Regions from separate parts of the Alkalispirillum mobile genome, predicted to be linked through region 3. Evidence: predicted binding sites of a transcription regulator. Region 3 holds the regulator's gene; each other region holds the start of a gene.

Region 1 (6,702 bases), on a different contig from region 3:
TACATGCCGCTGGGCATCAGCACCTGCGAAAAGAAGGCCTGACCCGGACACCCGGGACCACAGGCAAAAACGCCCGGGGGCCGATGGCCTCCGGGCGTTTCTTTTTTGCGGGACGGGCCGCTGCCCTACCAGCGCTTGTAGGGCAGGAACTTGCCGTTCAGGGTCAGCACCACCCGGTCGCCCTTCGGGTCCTCCACCTTGTCTACCTCCATGGTGAAGTCGATGGCGCTCATGATGCCGTCACCGAACTTCTCCTGGATCACCTCCTTCAGGGTCTCGCCGTAGACCATCACCACCTCGTTGAGGCGGTAGACCAGCGGGTCGGAGAGCATCTCCTGGTAGCGCTGGCCCTTCTCCGGGTAGACCTGCAAAGCCGCCCCCACCTCGCCGGGTAGCCCCAGCACGCCGCAGAGTTTCTCGGCCTGATCGGCCAGCAGGCTGTTCTCGCCAAGACAGGCGGAGCAGATGAAGACCGGCGACATGCCCGTGGCCTCGCCGATGGCCTCCCAGCTCATGCCCTTCGACTGCTTGGCGGCCAGGATCGCTTCACGCATTTGTGACTTGTTCATGGTTGTCATCCTCTCGAAGATCAAGGGTTAGGTAGCACGGCTACGCCGCGTTCAAGGTAGTACTCACCCGCCGTGGCAGGTGCGGTTCAGCCATTGGCAACCCGCTTTCCGGGCTCCGGTTCCTCGCCGACATTGACCTCGGCCGCTTTGCGGGTGCCGCGTTGCCCCTGCAGCTCACGTGAGCGCCGGACCAGGAAGTCGACCAGGTGGTTGCGGGTCGGGTAGTAGTTGGGGTGCTCGATGATGGAGGTCCGGTCCCGGGGCCGGGGGATATCCACCTTCACCGCCTCGGCCACGTGGGCCTCCGGGCCGTTGGTCATCAGCAGGATGCGGTCGGAGAGCAGGATGGCCTCGTCCACATCGTGGGTGATCATGAACACCGTCTGCCCGGAGTCGCTCCAGATCCGCAGCAACTCGTCCTGGATGGTGCCCCGGGTCAGGGCATCCAGGGCGCCGAAGGGCTCGTCCATGAGCAGCAGCTTGGGCTCGATGGCGAAGGCGCGGGCGATACCCACCCGCTGGCGCATGCCGCCGGAAAGCTCCGACGGTCGGCGGTTCTCACTGCCCTCCAGCCCCACCAGACGGATGTACTTCATGGCGTGATCGCGCACCTGCTGACGGCTCCAGCCGGGCCAGCGGGCCTGGGTGGCGAAGACCACGTTGGCCAGGGCGCTCTTCCAGGGCAGCAGGCTGTGGTTCTGGAAGATCACCCCCCGGTCCAGGCTGGGGCCCTTCACCTCCTTGCCATCCATGAAGACGTTGCCGTCGGTGGCCTCGTCGAGGCCCGCCAGCACGTTCAGGATGGTGGACTTGCCGCAGCCGGAGTGGCCGATCACACAGATGAACTCGCCCTTCTCGATGTTGAAGTCCACTCCGTCAAAGACGGTGAGCGGGTCCCCGCCGCGGGCGGCGGGAAAGGTCTTCTTGAGGCTCTCCACCTCGAGGAATGCATGACTCATAGGGTCTCTCCCGGGGCGGCCCCCGGCGCTCGGCCGGGGGTGGATTGCCCACAGTGACGTTGTATTCGGATGCCTGAATGCAGTGTGGTACCCGGGCTCATTCGGCGTACTGCACGGCCCGGGTGGCCATGGCCAGCATGCTGTCCAGGATCATGCCGACGATCCCGATCATGAGCACCGCGAAGATCACGCTGGTCAGATCCAGGTTGTTCCACTGGTTCCAGACGAAGTAGCCGATGCCGGTCCCACCGACGAGCATCTCGGCGGCCACGATGACCAGCCAGGAGATCCCGATGGCGATACGCATGCCGGTGAGGATCGTGGGCGCCGCCGCCGGCAGGATCACCGAGAAGGCGGTTTTCACCGGCGAGAGCTGCAGCGTGCGCGCCACGTTCAGCAGGTCCCTCTTGACCCCCGCCACCCCGAAGGCGGTGTTCACCAGGATGGGCCAGACGGAACAGATGAAGATGACGAAGATCGCCGACTGCACGGAGTCCTGGATGATGTAGAGCGCCAGGGGCATCCAGGCCAGCGGCGAGATGGGCCGCAGCACCTGGATGTAGGGGTTAAGCGCCTTCTGCATCACCGGTGACATGCCCACCACGAAGCCCAGCGGGATGGCCACCAGCACCGCCAGGCCGTAACCCGCCAGCACCCGGCTGATGGAGTAGGCCAGCTGCGTACCGATACCCTTGTCGTTGCTGCCCCGGTCGTAGAAGGGGTCGGAGAGCTCCGTCACCGCCAGGCTCAATACCTCCGACGGCGCCGGGATGTTGCTGCTGGAGCTGCTGCCCCCGCCAGTGAGCATCTCGTACTCGCTCAACTCTTCCTGACCGGGTATCAAAGCCCCGCCCACGCTCCATTCCCAGATCCCCAGTATCACCACGAGCATGGCGAGGCTGAGGGCGAAGGCCTTGAGGTTCTCGCGACTCAACATGGCTTAAGACCTCCGGATCTCGAAGCTGTCCACATAGGCCTCCGGCTGCTCGGGGTCGAACTCCTTGCCCATGATCATGTGGCTCTTGTAGGTGACCTCCGGCGGCTCGTAGCCCAGTTCGCGCATGACCCGGCCGCATTCCGTGGCCAGGTAGACCTCTTCGGCGATGCCCTTGTAGTCCACGTCGCCGTCCACGTAACCCCAGCGCTTCATCTGGGTCATGATCCACACCGCCATGGAGTGCCAGGGGAAGGGGTCGAAGTCGATCCGGTCCGGGTCCTCCTTGACGTTGCCCAGCCCGTCGGCGTAGCGGCCGGTCAGCACCTGCTGAATCACCGAGACCGGCTGGTTCAGGTAGTTGCGCGGCGCGATGGCCTCGGCGATCTCGGCCCGGTTCTCGTGCTCGGAAGAGTAATGGGTGGCCTCCACAATGGCCTTGAACAGGGCCCCGAAGCTGTTCGGGTACTCCTCGGCAAAGGCGCGGCTGGTGGCAAAGGCGCAGCAGGGGTGGCCGTCCCAGATCTCCTTGGTGAGCATGTGGATGAAGCCCACCTCCTCCCAGACCGCCCGCTGGTTGAAGGGGTCGGGGGCCAGGTAGCCGTCCACATTGCCGGCCCGCAGGTTGGCAACCATCTCCGGCGGCGGCAGCACGCGGATCTGGATATCCCGGTCCGGGTCCAGGCCGTGCTCGGCAACGTAGTAGCGCAACAGGAAGTTGTGCATGGAGAAGTCGAAGGGCACGGCGAAGCGGAAGCCCTTCCACTGGCTGGGGTCGCGCTTGTCCTTGTGCTTGTTGTGCAGCGTGATGGCCTGGCCGTTGATGTTCTCCACCGCCGGCATTATGAAAGGCATGCTCGACGAGCCGGTGCCCATGGTCATGGCCAGGGGCATGGGGGTGAGCATGTGGGAGGCATCATACTCCCGGTTCATGGACATATCCCGGGCCACCGCCCAGCCGGCGGTGGAGCGCAGGTCCACGTTCAACCCGTAGCGCTCGTAGAAGCCCATGGGGTGAGCCATGATGATGGGCGTGGCGCAGGTGATGGGCACGAAGCCCACGGTCAGGTCGCGCTTCTCCGGGTCACCCAGGTTGTCCTTGAGCAGGGCCTTGGCCGCGTCCAGCGGGAATATGGAGCCCACCGCCGCGGCGAAGGTGCCGGCCCCCACCGCCTTCAGAAAGAAGCGCCGGCTGGCGTCGTGGTGACCGAACAGGGCGCGCACCACCGCGCTCTCCACGGCCCGGTCGAACATGGCCTCCTTGTCGACGCCCTGCTTCGCGGCGAGCATCGGGTTGGTTTCCTGCTCCACCGGGGTGGCCCCGTGGTCGTGGTGGGCGTGTTCGCTGCCGCCGCAGCTGGAGCAGGTGCAACCCGCCCCGTGGCGCAGATCCGCCTCCGGGTTGAACGGGTCGTTGAGTGATCGGTTGCTCATGGTTCATACCTCCCGCCGAAAACAAAAAAGGGCGCGGCATCGGCCGGAAGCCGACGCCAGACGCCCTTGCCTGCAAAGCCTGTTTCAATGCCTGCCACAACCCGCCGTTGGGTGCCGCGCTGCGACGGACAGAGCACTGATGTCAACAATCTAAATTCAATTTACGTGCCAGGTTTGTCTTTTACCGTTAAAACATCGTTTTACGAAAGAAAGTCAGCCCCCGTGGCGGGGCGGCTGCACGCTAGCGGTGCGAGCATGCACCGCCGCGGGTCAACCGTGGGCGAGGCCGGCGTCGGCCAGCAACCGACGCGCCAGACGCGGAATAGGCTGGCCGCTGTTCATGGCGCGCCGGCGCAGCAGGTGGTAGGCATCGGCCTCCCCCAGCCCCTCGCGCTCCATCAGCAGGCACTTGGCCTGGTGCACATCACGCTGCTCGGCGAGCTGGCGGCGGGTGTCCGCCAGCTCGCGGGCCAACCCCTGGAAGCGCTCATACTGCCGGATGGCCAGGCGAATCGCCCCCTGCACCCCTTCGCGCGGCACGCCCCCCACGGCGTAGGCACTGAGCCCTGCCGCCGCGGCTGTGCTCATCAGTTCCGGGTCGTGATGAACGGAGCCGTTCATCACTGGCCCCGGGTACCGCCCCCCGCGGCTGCACAGCCCCTCCAGGGTGTCGCGTTTGCCCGATACCGCCTCGGTGATGACCACCTCCGGCTCCTCGTCGAGCACCCGCTGGTAGAGGTCATCCTCGCCCTGCACGGTGGCCACCACGGTGAAGCCTGCTACCTGCAATGACTCCTCGAGCCAGGCCGAACGCTCCGGCGAATCATCAACCAGCATGACTTTGGTGACCATGAGCAACTCCAGGGGCTGAGCCCGTCAGCATTGATGCAGTGCAAAACAATACAAGGTGCGTGCCAATGGCCAGGCCTGGCGGCAAAACAGGAGGTTGCATAAAACCGGCGGGTACCGACGGGGTGTGTCGCGCCCGCCGGTGGTGCGCGCATTGAGCGCTGGAGCACGCCAGCGCACCAAGTTGGACGTTGGGGGCCACAAACTGGCTATCGGGGGCGGCATTAGCCTTCATCACGCGGTAACATATGCGCCATCGTCCGGCCAATACATTCAATAAAACGCACAGGCCGCCCCGGCAAACACGAATACACGAGGAGCTAGCAAGTGACGTTCTCCCTGGAAATGCATGGCATCGAGGTGGCGGAAGTCCTGCGCAACCCCGCGCCCGCGCGGCTTTACGAGGAGGCCCTGGCCCATGAGAAGGGCTCGGCCATCTCCTCCACCGGTGCGCTGATCGCCCGCTCCGGCGAAAAAACGGGGCGCAGCCCCAAGGACAAGCGCGTCGCCGATCACCCACAGGTCACCGACGATGTGTGGTGGGGGGACGTGAACATCGATCTGCAACCGGACAGCTTCGATGCACTACAACAGCAGGCGGTGAACTACCTGAACACCCGCGACCGGCTCTACGTTATCGACGCCTATGCCGGCTGGGATCCCCGCTACCGGGTGAAGGTGCGAGTGATCTGCGAGCGGGCCTACCACGCGCTGTTCATGCACAACATGCTCATCCGCCCGACCCGCGAGGAACTGGCCGAGTTCGGCGAGCCCGATTACACCATTTACAACGCCGGCCGGCTCTCCGCCAACCAGGAGGTGCCCGGGGTCAACTCGAAGACCAGCGTCAGCCTCTGCCTCAGCCGGGGCGAGTTCGTGATCCTGGGGACGGAATACGCCGGTGAGATGAAAAAGGGCGTGTTCACCATCATGAACTACATCATGCCCAAGCAGGATGTGCTCTCGATGCACTGCTCGGCCAACGAGGGCCCGGAGGGCGATGTCTCGGTCTTCTTCGGCCTGTCCGGCACCGGCAAGACCACCCTGTCCGCGGACCCCCGCCGCCGGCTGATCGGCGACGACGAGCACTGCTGGACCGACGAGGGCGTGTTCAACATCGAAGGCGGCTGCTACGCCAAGGCCATCGGCCTGGACCGCCACGCCGAACCGGAGATCTACGACGCCATCCGCTTTGGCGCAGTGCTGGAGAACGTGGTCTTCGACCCCGAAACCCGCGAAGTGGACTACCACGACGGCTCGGTCACCGAGAACACCCGGTGCTCCTACCCCATCGAGTACATCCCCAACGCGCGCCTGCCCTGCGTGGGCGGCATCCCGAAGAATGTCATCTTCCTCACCTGCGACGCCTTCAGCGTGCTGCCGCCGGTAAGCAAGCTGACCCCGGCGCAGGCCATGTACCACTTCATCAGCGGCTACACGGCCAAGGTCGCCGGCACCGAGATGGGGGTCACCGAGCCACAGGCCACCTTCTCCGCCTGCTTCGGCGCGCCGTTCCTGGTCATGCACCCCACCCGCTATGCCGAGCTGCTGGCAGAGAAGATCCGCGCCAGCGGAGCGCAGGTGTGGCTGGTGAACACCGGATGGACCGGCGGCCCCTACGGCGAGGGGCAGCGCATGAGCCTGGCCCACACCCGGGCCATCATCGACGCCATCCACGACGGCACCCTGAAGGATCAGGAAACGGTGACCGACCCGGTATTCGGGGTGCAGGTGCCCGTGCAGTGCCACGGCGTGCCGGACGAGGTGCTCATCCCGGCGAAGACCTGGGCCGATCCGTCGGCCTACGATGAAATGGCCAACCACCTGGCGGGGCTGTTCCACAAGAACTTCGAAACCTACGCCGACCAGGCCAGCCCGGAGATCCGCGCCGCCGCACCGAAAGCGGGCACTGCCACCGCCTGACCGGTGCCCGACCGGGCCTGCTCAGTAGCGCTCC
Region 2 (6,702 bases), on a different contig from region 3:
CCGTCCTCGGTACGGACTTCTCCGGGTATCATGGTGCGCCCCCTAGCGGATGGGTTCGTGAACGGTGACCAGCTTGACCCCGTCGGGGAAGGTGGCCTCCACCTGTACTTCGGGGATCATCTCCGCGACCCCCTCCATCACGTCCTCCCGGGTCAGCACCTGGCCGCCCGCGTCCATCATCTCGGCCACGGAGCGCCCCTCCCGGGCGCCCTCCATGATGGCGCAGGAGATGAGCGCCACCGCTTCCGGGTGGTTGAGCTTCAGGCCCTTGGCCTTGCGCCGCTCCGCCAGCAGCCCGGCAGTGAAGAGCAGCAGCTTGTCTTTCTCTCTCGGGGTCAGATCCATGGGTTCGGCCTCACGTACTCCAGATTCGGGGGGGACAGGGGGGACGCCCGACCACGGGCTCACGGATGGTCCGCCAGACCTGCTCCAGGGTCTGGCGCACCGGCTCCACGCCGGGCCCCAGCACGCGCACCGCCAACAGTCCCTCCGGGCATCGGGTGACCCCCATGCGCACGCCAGACAGTGGTTGCAGCGCCTCACGCAGGTCGCGCTCCAGGCCCTCCGGGGCGGGGGACGCCAGCAGCGTGGCGAACACCGCCTGGCCCTGGAGCCCCCAGGGGGCCTTGCGCAGGGGGTCTTCGGCATCGAGGGAGAGGCGCTCCCGCAGCAGCGGCATTTGCTCGCGATCCACCTCCAACCGTTGGTCCAGGGCACCCCGGGGGAAGTGGTCACCACTCCCCGGACGGCCCAGCGCCACCATCTCCCAGGCGATCAGGCGGGCCCCTTCGCCCAGCTCGAAGCGGTTGATCAGCCGGCTGCGGCTGCCCCCGTGGAGGATGGTCTCCATGGGCAGCCACTCGAACGCGGCCCCCGGCGCCAGCCGGAAGACCTGCCGCTGGGTGGACCAGTCGCCCAGGGAGCGGTAGAACTTGGCGGCCCCGGGGGTGGTCATCAGGGCGTGAGCGCCCTCGCCCACCGCCACGGAGAGGTCCAACTCATCGCCACCCACCAGCCCCCCGGGGGGGTGCAGCAGGTAGGCGTGGCAGGCCGCGCCCTCCGGGTGGAAGGTGCGCTGGACCACCAGCGGCCCCTGGTGGCGTTTACGCACCAGAGCTGTGCGCTCGCCCCGTCGGGCGAAGTCCAGCCGCAATACGCCCTGCCACCCCGGACTCGCGGGCGGGTCAGAAGCGGCCGGCTTGGCCCCTGCGGACCAGGCTTGTTGGGCAACAGCCATCTCGCCGCGCTCAGAACAGGGCGACGAGCACGAGACCGGCCAGCACGATACCCACGCCGGCGCCCCGCGCCAGGGGCATGGCGGGCACGCTCCGTCGGGCCAGGCGCTCCAGGCCCACGCCCGCCGCGAGCAGGCCGGCACTGGCCAGCAGGAAACCCGCGCCGAAGCTCAGACCCGAGAGGCCAGCGGCCATCTCCGCGCCGTGGGCGTGGCCGTGGAAGAGGGCGAAGACCGCCGCCAGCCCCATGCCGGCCGACAGCGGCAGGCGCCCGCCCCAGGCGACCAGGCCGCCCACCAGGAGCACCGAGCCGAGAATCCCGAACTCCACGGCCATGGAGGGCGCGGAGGCCAGGCCGATCGCGAAACCCGCCACCATCGCGGCCAGGAAGGCCGCCGGGAGCAGCAGGGCCTTGCGGGCATCGCCCTGCTGGCTGGCCCAGACCCCGAAACCGGCCATGGCGAGCAGGTGATCGAGGCCCACCAGCGGGTGCAACAGCCCGTGGCCGAAACCGCCGTGGACATGGGGGTGCGGGTGGGGGTGCGCCAGGGCCAACGGGGCGACCACCAGGGCCAGGAGCCCCAGGAGGATGGCAAGGGGGAGGGTACGGTTCATGATCACCTCGACATGCAAAGAGTCAACGGAAGGCGGGTACGCCTGTCCGTTGCCTATCCAAGTTGCATGCCAGCCGTGGTGACCCGGGAAATCAGCGGGTTGTGCACTTCAACGGCGCGCCGGCCCGCACCGCAACGGTGCGGGTGGCGACAAGCGCCCTATCCTGGTGCGGCGGGCGGTGCCGCCGCGCTCAGGAAGACGGGGTGCCGTACTCGGCGATGGCCTCAAGGCAGTGCAGCGCCAGGTCCGCCTCCAGACGCTCGTAGGGGGTGGGCACGCCCAGATCGAGCAGGCGGGTGACCTCCAGCCCGGGGTAGCCGCAGGGGTTGATCCGGCTGAAGGGCTCCAGGTCCATGTCCACGTTCACCGCGACACCGTGGTAACTGCAGCCGCGCCGCACCCGCAGGCCCACCGAGGCCACCTTGCGTCCGTCCACGTAGACACCGGGGGCGTCGTCACGGGCGGCGGAGGCAATGCCATAGCCGGCGAGCAGACTGACGACCGTATGCTCCAGGGCGGAGACCAGGCTGCGCACGCCCAGCCCCCAGCGGCGGAGGTCCAGCAATGGGTAGAGCACGATCTGGCCCGGACCGTGGTAGGTGACCTGGCCGCCACGGTCCGTCTCCACCACCGGGATGGCACCGGGCGCGAGGATATGCTCGGGCTTGCCGGCCTGGCCCAGGGTGTAGACCGGCGGGTGGGAGACCACCCAGAGCTGGTCCGCGGTGTCCGGCCCGCGCTCGTCGGTGTACCGGCGCATGGCCTCCCAGGTCTGGCGGTAGTCACGCTCGCCCAAGTAACGCACCTGGATGTCGGTCAACGGGCACGGGGGCATAGAGACTCCTTGGAAGCGGGCCCAGCCGCAAGGCAGGCACAGGGGACCCCCTACAGGGTCATCAGGATCGCCTCTTCGGCGTGCAGCGAGCGGTAGATCGCGTCCAGCTGCGGCCGGCTGTGGGCGGTGATGGTGGCGGTCACCGAGATGAACCGGCCGTTACGGCTCTCGGAGATACGCAACTCCACCTGCTCGGGCCGCTCCAGGTGCTCGGTGAGCACGGCGCGGACCACCGATTCCACATCCGCCTCGGCGCGCCCCATGGCCTTGATGGGAAAGCGGCAGGGGAATTCCAGTGGGGTGTTGTCCTCGTCAAACTGCTGAACCATCTTACTCTCCAGCGGCAAAGGCCGCCTTGTACTCATCGAACCAGGTGCGCGCCTGCCGCCAGAAGGCGCCCGGGCGCCCATCACCCACCGGCTCGCCATCCAGCCGGGTCACCGGCAGCACCTCCTTGGTGGAACTGGTCAGCCAGATCTCGTCGGCGCGGGCCAGTTGGTCGGCGCTGATGGCGCTGCACTGGCAGGGAACCCCGCGCTCGCGCAGCAGCTCCACCACGAAATCCCGGGTGACACCGGGCAACAGGTTCGGACTCTGGCGCGGCGTCATGACCTCATTGTTACACACCACGAAGACGTTACTGGCCGCCCCCTCGGTCAGCTGGCCGTCGCGCAGCAGCAGCGCCTCGTCGGCACCGGCCTCGATGGCCTCCTGGCGGAGCAGCACGTTGGGCAGCAGTGCGGTGGTCTTCAGGTCGCAGCGGCCCCAGCGGTTGTCCCGCAGGCGGATGGCGCTTGCGCCCTCGCCAGCCTCCGGGCCCAGGGGCGCCGGCAACGGCGAGACCGTCATGAACACCGTCGGCCGGGCGTCGAGGGGGAAGGCGTGGTCCCGCACCTCGGGTACGCCGCGGGTCACCTGCAGGTAGACCCCCGCGTCACCGCCCCCCGCGGCCTCCAGCAGTCGGGCGATCATCGCCGCCCACTCGGCGTGGCTGTGAGGGTTGGGCAGCCGGATGCCCTCCAGCGTCTGGTCCAGCCGGCGCAGGTGCTCGGGCAGGCGGAACGGGCGCCCATCGTAGGCAGGGATCACCTCGTAGGCCCCGTCACCGAAGAGAAACCCGCGATCCATCGGGGAGATGCGGGCCTCGTCCAGGGGAAGGATCTCGCCGTTGAGATAACACAGTCTGCTCATGCCCATCGGCCCCTTACTGGAAGCGCAGCAGCACGTCGTCCACCACCCGGCGCCAGAGGCTGCCCTCGGCGACGGTCTCGCGGGCCAGCAGCGGCTCCTCGTGCATGACTTCGCCCTGTAAGCGGACGACCAGGCGGCCCACCTGATCACCGGCCTCGATGGGGGCGACGAGCGGCTCATCGATCCGCAGGCTCGCCTCCAGGTTGTCGTACTGGCGGCGTGGGATGGTCAGGTAGAGCTCGCCGTCGATGCCGACCCCCAGGTCCTCCATGTCGCCTTTCCAGACGCGGGAGCGGGTCAGCTCCTCGTTATCGTCGTACAGGCGGTGGGTCTCGAAGAACCGGAAGCCGTAGTTGAGCAGTGACTGGGTCTGGTCCGCCCGGGCCTGCTCGCTGGAGGTGCCGAGGACGACGGACACCAGGCGCATGTCATCGCGCTCGGCGGAGGCCGCCAGGTTGTAGCCGGCCGCACTGGTGTGGCCGGTCTTGATCCCGTCCACGCTGGAATCGCGCCACAGCAGGCGGTTGCGGTTGGACTGGCGGATGTCGTTCCAGGTGAAGCTGCGCTCGGAGTACCAGCTGTAGTACTCGGGGAAGTCGCGCACGATGGCGCGGGCCAGGAGGGCGGTATCCCGGGCGGTAGTCTTCATCGCCTCGTCCGGAAGACCGGTGGCGTTGGCGAAGTAGGTGTTCTCCATGCCCAGCTGCTCGGCGTAGCTGTTCATCACCTGGGCGAAGGTCTGCTCGTCGCCCGCGAGGTGTTCGGCCAGGGCCACGCAGGCGTCGTTGCCGGACTGAATGATCACCCCCCGCATCAGGTCCGCGACCCGCACCTCGTCACCCGGCTCGATGAACATGCGCGAGCCGGGGGTACGCCAGGCCCGCTCGCTGACGGTGACGATCTCCTCCAGGTCGACGTTGCCCTCGCGCAGCTCGCTGAAGACCACGTAGGCGGTCATCATCTTGACCAGGCTGGCCGGATCGCGCTGCTCATCGGCATTCCCTTCGGCCAGGATCTGCCCGCTGCGGGCGTCCATCAATACGTGGGACGCGGCCCCGACCGAGGGTGCCGCCGGTGTGGGAATGGGGATCTGACCGACGGCCGAACTGGAAAACAGGACCAGCAGAGACAGCAGGCAGGCGATGATCAGCTGACGCATGGGTTCAACTCGCTCACGATCGGTTGTGGGGATTGGGCATTGTACACAGTGGCGTGCGGTGCGCCGCGGCCTAGCGTTCGACCAGGTGGAAGTCCAGCAGCCCCTGGCCGTGCAACTCGCCGTGGGCCTGGTCCACCGCCCGCATATCGGTCATTGGCCCCACCTTGACCCGGTGGACACCGTTCTCGCTATGGACCCGGACCGGGGCGGATAGTTTGCTCGCCAGGCGGTCACGCAGGCGTCGGGCGTTGTCCTCGTCACCGAAGGCGCCCAGTTGCAGGAAGTAGCGCCCCTGCTCGGCGCTGCTGCCATTGTCCTCGGCAGCGCCGGATTCCGGCTCGTCATCACTGCGGGTGACGCTCAGGCGCTCCCCCTCGGGCAGGTCCACCTCGGGGATACCCGCCGCCTCTCCGAGCCGGACCGGTGCCTCGGTGGCCGCTTCGGCGGACGAGCCACTCTCTTCGCCGGCGTCCGCCGAGTCGGCGGCATCCGCCACGGTGGGCAGATCGCCCACGGTGATGGTACGCACCCGCACCGGCGCGGTGCCGGCATCCACCATGTCCAGCCGGTAGGCCGCGGCGTAGGAGAGGTCGATGATCCGGTTGTCCACGAAGGGCCCACGGTCGTTGATCCGCACCACCACGCGCTTGCCGTTGTCCAGGTTGGTCACCTCGGCATAGGCCGGCAGCGGCAGGGTGCGATGGGCCGCGGTCATGGCGTACATGTCGTAGGTCTCGCCGCTGGAGGTGCGCCGACCGTGGAACTTGGTGCCGTACCAGGAGGCCCGGCCCTCCTCCTCATACCCCTCCGCGGTCTCCTTCACGTGGTAGGTCTCGCCAAACACCTCGTAACTGGCCGGGTTCCCGTACCGCGCACGGGGCTCCTCCCGAGGCACGGCATCGCGCACGGCGCTGAGGTCCGGCGGGCTGTCCGGCCCGGCGTCGGGGGTACGACCCGCCCAGGGGTCGCTGCCGCTGGGGCTGGGGGTCGGGGAAGGGGCGTCCGGCCCGGCACAACCGGCCAGCAGGAGGACCAGCGCCAGCGCGGGAAGCGTCAGGCGGCTCATGCGTCACGCCCTTCCCGGATGGCTTCGGCCAGCTGGTAGACCGCCAGACCGTATAGCGCACTGTGGTTGTAGCGCGTGATGACGTAGAAGTTGTGGAAGGTCACCCAGTATTCAGGGCCCTCTTCGCCCTCCAGCTCCAGCAGGGCCACCGGGGTGTCATCCGCCACATCGCTGGCCGGCGTGACTCCGGCCGCAGACAACTCCGCCATGGTGTGGCGGGTGCGGGCAGGCCCGCGGTTCGGGCTGGTGAGCTCGGCCCACGCCTCGCCCGAGACCTCGGCCCTTACCGCCACCGGTTCACCGGTGCGCCAGCCGTGTTCGCTGAAGTAGTTGGCCACGCTGCCGAGGATGTCGGCTTTGTTCTCGAACAGATTCCGCTGACCATCGCCGTCGAAGTCCACCGCGTAGTGGCGATAGCTGCTGGATATGAACTGCGGCAGCCCCATCGCCCCGGCGTAGGAGCCCTTCAGCCCCTCTGGCTCCAGGCCCTCCTCCTCCACCAGCAGCAGGAACTGCTCCAGTTCGCTGCGGAAGAAATCGGCGCGCGGCGGGTAGCCGAAGGCCAGGGTGGCAAGGGCGTCCAGCACCCGGTGCCGACCCG
Region 3 (6,702 bases):
GCGCCGACGGTGGCCAGATCCTGCTCAACGGCGAGGACATCACCGCCCTGCCCATGCATGCCCGGGCCCGCAAGGGCGTCGGCTACCTGCCGCAGGAGGCCTCGGTGTTCCGCAAGATGACCGTGGCCCAGAACATCATGTCCATCCTGGAGACACGCCCCGAGCTGAGTCGCAAGGGCCGCGAGGAGCGACTCCAGGCCCTGCTGGACGAGTTCCACGTGCCGCATCTGGCCAACCAGAATGGCATCAGCCTCTCGGGCGGGGAGCGGCGGCGGGTGGAGATCGCCCGGGCGCTGGCCGCCGACCCGCAGTTCATCCTGCTGGACGAGCCCTTCGCCGGCGTTGACCCCATCTCTGTGGTGGATATCCAGCACATCATCCGCCAGCTCACCGAGCGCGGGATCGGCGTGCTGATCACCGACCACAACGTGCGGGAAACCCTGGGTATCGTGGAGCGGGCCTACATCCTCAGCCAGGGCCGGGTCATTGCCCGCGGCAGTGCCGACGAGGTTCTGGCCAACCAGGCCGTCCGCGAGGTCTACCTGGGGGAGCATTTTCGGCTTTGACCCCCTTTCCGCGGTAAACTGGGAGTACAGGCAGATACCCGGCCCGGCAATGGGCTAGCATGGGATTATCAAAGCGGTGCGTGCCACGACATACATGAAAACAAAGCTCACCCACATCACGATCAATCAGAACGGCCCCCGGGCCCGTTGGGATCGGTCATGAAGCAGTCGCTGCAACTCAAGCTCGGCCAGCAACTCACCATGACACCCCAGCTGCAGCAGGCCATCCGCCTGTTGCAGCTCTCCACCCTGGATCTGCAAATGGAGATCCAGCAGCAGCTAGAGTCCAACGTCATGCTGGAAATGGCCGAGGACGAGCAATTGGAGGACGAGCAGCGGTCGGAGGCGGACGAAGCTGACCAGAACACCGCCGACGAGCCGGGCGAGGACACGAGCGGCGAAGAGCAGAGCGATGCCGAAGCCCCCGCCGCCGAGGAGCCCGCCGCCAGCCAGCAGGACGACATCCCTGACGACCTTCCGCTCGACTCCAGCTGGGACGAGATCTACGACGGCAGCACCCCCTGGAGCCAGCCCGACAGCGAGGATGAGGACCGCGACCCCTGGGCCAACCGCTCCGGTGGCGGTGAAAGCCTCCACGAGCACCTCACCTGGCAGGCTGAGCTCACCCCCTTTACCGAGCAGGACGCCGTCATCGCCCAGGTCATCATCGACTCGGTGCGCGACGACGGGTATCTGGGTGCCGACATCGAAGAACTGATCTCCGCCCTGCCCGCCGAGTGGGAGGTGGAGCCCGAGGAGGTCGAGGCGGTCCTGCGCCGCATCCAGCACTTCGACCCGGTAGGCGTGGCGGCACGCGACCCGCGTGAAGCGCTGCTCATCCAGCTTGAGCAGCTGCCGCCCGACACCCCGCTGCTCACCGAGGCCCGCACGCTGGTGGACCAGTACCTGGACATGCTGGTGCAGCGCCAGTACGCCCAGCTGTGCCGGCGCATGAAGCTCAACCAGGAGCAACTGCGCGAGGTGCTGGCCCTGGTCCAGACCCTGGACCCGCGGCCCGGCTCCCAGATCAGCGACGACGAGACCCAGTACGTGGTCCCGGACGTGGTGGTGCGCCGCATTCACGGCCGCTGGCAGGTGGAGCTCAACCCCGACACGGCCCCGCGGCTGCGGGTCAACAGCTACTACGCCAGCCTGATCAAGCGCGCCGACAACAGCAGCGACAACACCACCCTGCGCAACCACCTGCAGGAGGCGCGCTGGTTCATCAAGAGCCTTCGCAGCCGCAACGACACTCTGCTGAAAGTGGCCCGTTGCATCGTCGAGCGCCAGCAGGGCTACTTCGACCACGGCGAGGAGGCCATGCAGCCGCTGGTCCTGCGCGAGGTGGCCGAGGCGGTGGACATGCACGAATCCACCATTTCCCGGATCACCACCCGCAAGTACATGCACACCCCGCGGGGCACGCTGGAGTTCAAGTACTTCTTCTCCAGCCACGTGCAGACCGTGGATGGCGGCGAGTGCTCGGCCACCGCCATCCGCGCCCGTATCCGGCGACTGGTCGCCGACGAGAACCCGGCCAAGCCACTCAGTGACAGTCGCATTGCAAATATCCTTCAGGAAGAAGGCATAAACGTGGCAAGACGGACCGTAGCCAAGTATCGTGAGGCCATGGCCATCGCCTCGTCATCCGAGCGCAAGCGACTGGCCTGAACCGCAACGTTGAAGGAGGCGGCATGCAAATACAGATAACCGGCCACCATGTGGAAGTCACGGACGCTCTCAAGGACTATGTCCACGACAAGTTCAAGCGCCTGGAGCGCCACTTTGACAACCTGGTGGACAGCCACGTCATCCTCTCCGTGGAAAAGCTTCGCCAGAAGGCGGAAGCCAACCTGCTGATCAGCGGCAACCGGCTGCACGCCGAGACCACCAACGAAGACATGTACGCCGCCATTGACGGCATGGTGGACAAGCTCGACCGGCAACTGGTCAAGCACAAGGAGAAGGTGACCGACCACCACCGCAGGGAGGGCGCTGCGCAGAAGGCAAGTGCAGGGGCCGCGGACGTAGACGCAGAATAGCCACAGCAAACCACTGGCGGCCGGCGTCCTGCCGGCCCCGGCCGCCCTGGGCTGAACATCATCATGAAAATCGCCGAACTCATCACGCCGGACCGAATCCGTTGCGAAGCCGAGGTCAGCAGCAAGAAACGCGTGCTGGAACAGCTCAGCGACCTGCTGACCACGGACGACACCACCCTGGCCGCCCCCCAGGTCTTCGACCGCCTGGTGGCGCGTGAGCGCCTGGGCAGCACTGGCCTGGGCCATGGCGTGGCGCTGCCCCACGCCCGCATGGAGGGCATAGAGCAGGCCCGGGGGGCGCTCATCCGCCTGGGCGAAGGCGTCGACTTCGACGCCTTTGACCGCGAACCGGTGGACCTGCTGTTTGCCCTGGTGGTGCCGGAGCACTTCACGGACGAGCACCTCCAGATCCTGGCCGACCTGGCCGAGATGTTCAGTGACAGCCGCCTGTGCGAGCGGTTGCGGGCCACCGGGGAACCGGAGCGGCTCCACCAGCTGCTGGCCGAGTGGCAGGGTAGTGAGACGGCAGGGTAGCGGCCACCGACACGGCGGCCGCCAGAAGGCGGAGCACCGACATCCATGCAGAACCTCAGGTTGATCATCATCAGCGGCCTGTCCGGGTCCGGAAAGAGTGTGGCGCTGCACACGCTCGAGGATCAGGGCTGGTATTGCATCGACAACCTGCCCGTCGGTCTGCTCAGCGCTTTCGCCCGCCACGTCAACGACAGCTGCCAGGGGGCCAGCGGCCGCTACGCGGTGGGCATCGACGCCCGCAACCGGCCGGAGGACCTGGCCCGCATCCCGGAGATACTCGACGAACTGGGCGGTCTGGGGCTGAACAGCGAGGTGTTGTTCCTGTTCGCCAACCACGAGACCCTCATCACCCGCTTTAGCGAGACCCGCCGCCGCCACCCCCTCAGCGGCGACGATGCCACGCTCGCCGATGCCATCGCCCGGGAAGAGACCCTGCTGGCACCGCTGCGTGCCCGCGCCGACCTGACACTGGACACCAGCGACACCAACGTCCACCAGCTGCGCGACCTGATCCGCGAGCGGGTGGAGCACCAACCCGGCCGGCTCTCGCTGCTCTTCCAGTCCTTCGGCTACAAGCACGGCATCCCGTCCGATGCCGACTACGTGTTCGACGCCCGCTGCCTGCCCAACCCGCACTGGGAGCCCAGGTTGCGTCCGTTCACCGGGCAGGACGCACCGGTGCAGAGCTACCTGGAGGCGCAGCCGGAGGTGGGGCGGCTAATGCAACAGATCGAGGAACTGGTCAGCACCTGGCTGCCCGCCTTCCGCAAGGAGGCACGCAGCTACGTCACCGTCGCCATCGGGTGCACGGGCGGCCAGCACCGGTCCGTCTACCTGGCGGAGCAGCTGGCGCGGCGTTTCGATAACGGCACGGATGCCGTCAGTGTCCGCCACAGGGAGTTAAGCCATTGAGCTGCCAATCCGGGAGCAACCCCCAGGAGCGCCACGGAATCACCACTGTGCCTAGCGAAGAACTCGACATCGTGAACAAGCTGGGGCTGCATGCCCGTGCCGCCGGCCGTTTCTCCGCCCTGGCCTCGGAGTACCCTTGCACCATCCGGGTCACCCGCGGCGAGCGCACGGTGGACGGCAAGAGCGTGATGGGCCTGATGATGCTGGCGGCCGGCTGTGGCAGCCGTATCCAGGTGGAGGCCGACGGCGAACAGGCCGAAGAGGCGCTGACAGCGCTTCGCGACTTGGTGGCGGACGGCTTCGGTGAGGGCACCGGCCCGCAGCGGAGCCATGACACCCCCTCAGACCACTGACCCCCTCCACAGCGCCCGTCCGGGTGCATAATATGGGTGTACGGGGGCCATCATCACAGCCCGCGACGCAATCACCGCCACCATCAGAGGATACCGGGAGCCTATGCAACTGAAGCAGTTGGTCGAGACTTGGGAAGAGACCGCCGCCGAGCAGCGTACGCCTTACGAATACCGGGTGCGCCTGCCCCTTGCGGATGCCGCGAAGCTCGGCGCGCTGGCCGAGATGTACCCCGGCCGCTCCGAGGAGGACCTGATCACCGACCTGCTGGGCACCGCGCTGGATGAACTCGAGGCCACCTTCCCCTACGTGCAGGGGCAGCGGGTGGTGGCCGAGGATGAGCAGGGCGACCCCATTTACGAGGATGCCGGCCTGACCCCCCGCTTCAAGGCGCTCACCCGCCGCAAGCTCGACGAATTACGCGAGACCGGCAAACGCGGGAAGTAGCGGCAGGCGCCGGAAAGCGGAGCGGCGGTCAGTCAGCGATGACCGCCGCCACCCCGTAGCCGCTCCCGGGCCGCCAGGGCGCGGCGGGCCGCATCCTCGCGATCATCCCCGAACGCGGTCAGGTGACCCATCTTGCGGCCGGGCTTGGCATTCGCCTTGCCGTAAAGGTGCAGCTTGGTCTGGCCGTCGGCGAGGGCGGCGGCCCAGTCCGGTTCGCCGTCCTGCCACAGGTCGCCGAGCAGGTTGACCATGGCGGCCGGCCGCAGCAGCCGGGTGTCCCCCAGCGGCAGCCCGGCCACCGCCCGCACCTGCTGCTCGAACTGGCTGCTGAGCGAGGCGTCGAAGGTCAGGTGCCCGGAGTTGTGCGGCCGCGGCGCCAGCTCGTTGACCAGCAAGCGGCCATCGCTGGCCACAAAGAACTCCACGCAGAGCACACCGACCACGCCGAGGGCCTCGAGAATACCCCTCGCGATGTCCTCGGCCTGCTCGCGCAACTGCGGCCCCACCGGCGCATCGGGCAGGGTCACGTCCAGGATATGATCACGGTGGCGGTTCTCGAAGACGCCGTAATGGGCAAAGCTGCCATCCGTACCGCGCGCGGCCACCACCGAAACCTCCATGTGGAAGTCCACGAAGGCCTCCAGCACGGCTGCCTGCCCGCCGATCGCCTGCCACGCACCGGCGGCATCCGCGGGGGTGCGGATCAGGGCCTGCCCCTTGCCGTCGTAACCGAACCCCGCGGTCTTGAGCACGGCCGGCGTCCCCAGCCGCTCCAGTGCATCGACGAGTGCGGCCTCGCTCTCCACGGTGGCAAAATCCCCCACCGGGAAGCCCTGGTCCCGCAGCCAGGTCTTCTCCCGCCAGCGGTTCTGCGCAATATGGAGCACCGTCTCCCGGGGGCGCACCGGCACGTGCTCCGCCAGTAGCTCGCCAGCCTCGGCGGGGACATTCTCGAACTCGAAGGTGACCGCCTCCACCTGCCGGGCGAAGGCGCGCAGGGCCTGCTCGTCGCGGTAATCGGCGTCCACCTCCAGGTCACAGACCTGCCCTGCCGGCGTACCGGTACCCGGCCCGAAGGTGGCCACGCGGTAGCCCATGCGCCGGGCCGCCAGGGCAAACATCCGGCCCAGCTGGCCGTTACCCAGAACACCCAGGGTGGCCCCGGGCAACAGAACGGTACTCATTGCGGCAGCTCGTCCCCCAGCACCTTGTCGGCCTGGCGTTGGCGGAAGTCATGAAGGCGTTGGCGCAGGGCCGGGTCCTCGTTGGCCAGGATACTGCATGCGAGCAGGCCGGCATTCCGGGCGCCGGCGCTGCCGATGGCCAGCGTCGCCACCGGCACCCCGCCGGGCATCTGGACGATGGAGAGCAGGGAGTCGAGCCCTTTTAGCGAGCGGCTCTGGACCGGTACGCCGAGCACCGGCACGGTGGTCATGGCGGCCACCATGCCCGGCAGATGGGCCGCGCCCCCTGCCCCGGCGATGATCGCCTTGAGACCCCGGTCCTCGGCCTGCAGGGCGTAGTTCCGCATCAGCTCCGGGGTGCGGTGGGCCGAGACGATCTTCGCCTCGTGCGGCACCTGAAAGTCATCAAGCACCTGGCAGGCCTCCGACATGGTTTCCCAGTCCGAGCGACTGCCCATGATGACGCCCACCAACGGCTGTGGCTCGCTCATCCTGCTCTTCCCTCCGGTGAAAAACGGGGCAGTATACCAGATTGTCAACCCCCTCGGCAGCACTGTGCTATGATCGGGGCAAAGCGGCAACTTTCTGCCGGAGGGCCTATGGACATCAATAACGCATTTAACAGCGGTCTACAGGGCGTCTATGCCGCCCAGTCCGGCCTGGAAC

The links. Region 3 encodes sigma-54, which starts transcription at its own class of promoters, with help from an activator protein. Its sites were predicted from a motif close to TGGCANGNTNCNTGCTT; they were not measured.
Region 1: DFR31_RS10085 (CmpA/NrtA family ABC transporter substrate-binding protein) is a predicted target of sigma-54. The motif match lies at 4,051-4,067, and genes of this name have one in related genera.
Region 2: DFR31_RS07550 (HupE/UreJ family protein) is a predicted target of sigma-54. The motif match lies at 1,906-1,922, and genes of this name have one in related genera.

Annotation. Positions count from the first base shown of each region.
Region 1 covers NZ_RCDA01000003.1:33,732-40,433, reverse strand. The annotation lists gene DFR31_RS10105 (YgaP family membrane protein) at 1-42, shown strand, start outside; gene cynS (cyanase) at 126-569, opposite strand; gene DFR31_RS10095 (ABC transporter ATP-binding protein) at 656-1,528, opposite strand; gene ntrB (nitrate ABC transporter permease) at 1,626-2,465, opposite strand; gene DFR31_RS10085 (CmpA/NrtA family ABC transporter substrate-binding protein) at 2,469-3,896, opposite strand; gene DFR31_RS10080 (ANTAR domain-containing response regulator) at 4,167-4,748, opposite strand; gene pckA (phosphoenolpyruvate carboxykinase (ATP)) at 5,073-6,668, shown strand; gene DFR31_RS10070 (CobW family GTP-binding protein) at 6,690-6,702, opposite strand, start outside.
Region 2 covers NZ_RCDA01000001.1:1,578,955-1,585,656, forward strand. The annotation lists gene DFR31_RS07535 (urease subunit beta) at 1-32, opposite strand, end outside; gene ureA (urease subunit gamma) at 43-345, opposite strand; gene DFR31_RS07545 (urease accessory protein UreD) at 356-1,237, opposite strand; gene DFR31_RS07550 (HupE/UreJ family protein) at 1,248-1,850, opposite strand; gene lipB (lipoyl(octanoyl) transferase LipB) at 2,041-2,685, opposite strand; gene DFR31_RS07560 (YbeD family protein) at 2,736-3,014, opposite strand; gene DFR31_RS07565 (D-amino acid aminotransferase) at 3,016-3,876, opposite strand; gene DFR31_RS07570 (D-alanyl-D-alanine carboxypeptidase family protein) at 3,890-5,035, opposite strand; gene DFR31_RS07575 (septal ring lytic transglycosylase RlpA family protein) at 5,106-6,101, opposite strand; gene mltB (lytic murein transglycosylase B) at 6,098-6,702, opposite strand, start outside.
Region 3 covers NZ_RCDA01000008.1:2,090-8,791, forward strand. The annotation lists gene lptB (LPS export ABC transporter ATP-binding protein) at 1-566, shown strand, start outside; gene DFR31_RS13490 (RNA polymerase factor sigma-54) at 726-2,237, shown strand; gene hpf (ribosome hibernation-promoting factor, HPF/YfiA family) at 2,261-2,608, shown strand; gene ptsN (PTS IIA-like nitrogen regulatory protein PtsN) at 2,672-3,142, shown strand; gene rapZ (RNase adapter RapZ) at 3,188-4,054, shown strand; gene DFR31_RS13510 (HPr family phosphocarrier protein) at 4,102-4,407, shown strand; gene DFR31_RS13515 (type 1 pili tip component) at 4,511-4,852, shown strand; gene DFR31_RS13520 (5-(carboxyamino)imidazole ribonucleotide synthase) at 4,885-6,036, opposite strand; gene purE (5-(carboxyamino)imidazole ribonucleotide mutase) at 6,033-6,527, opposite strand; gene DFR31_RS13530 (flagellar basal body rod C-terminal domain-containing protein) at 6,636-6,702, shown strand, end outside.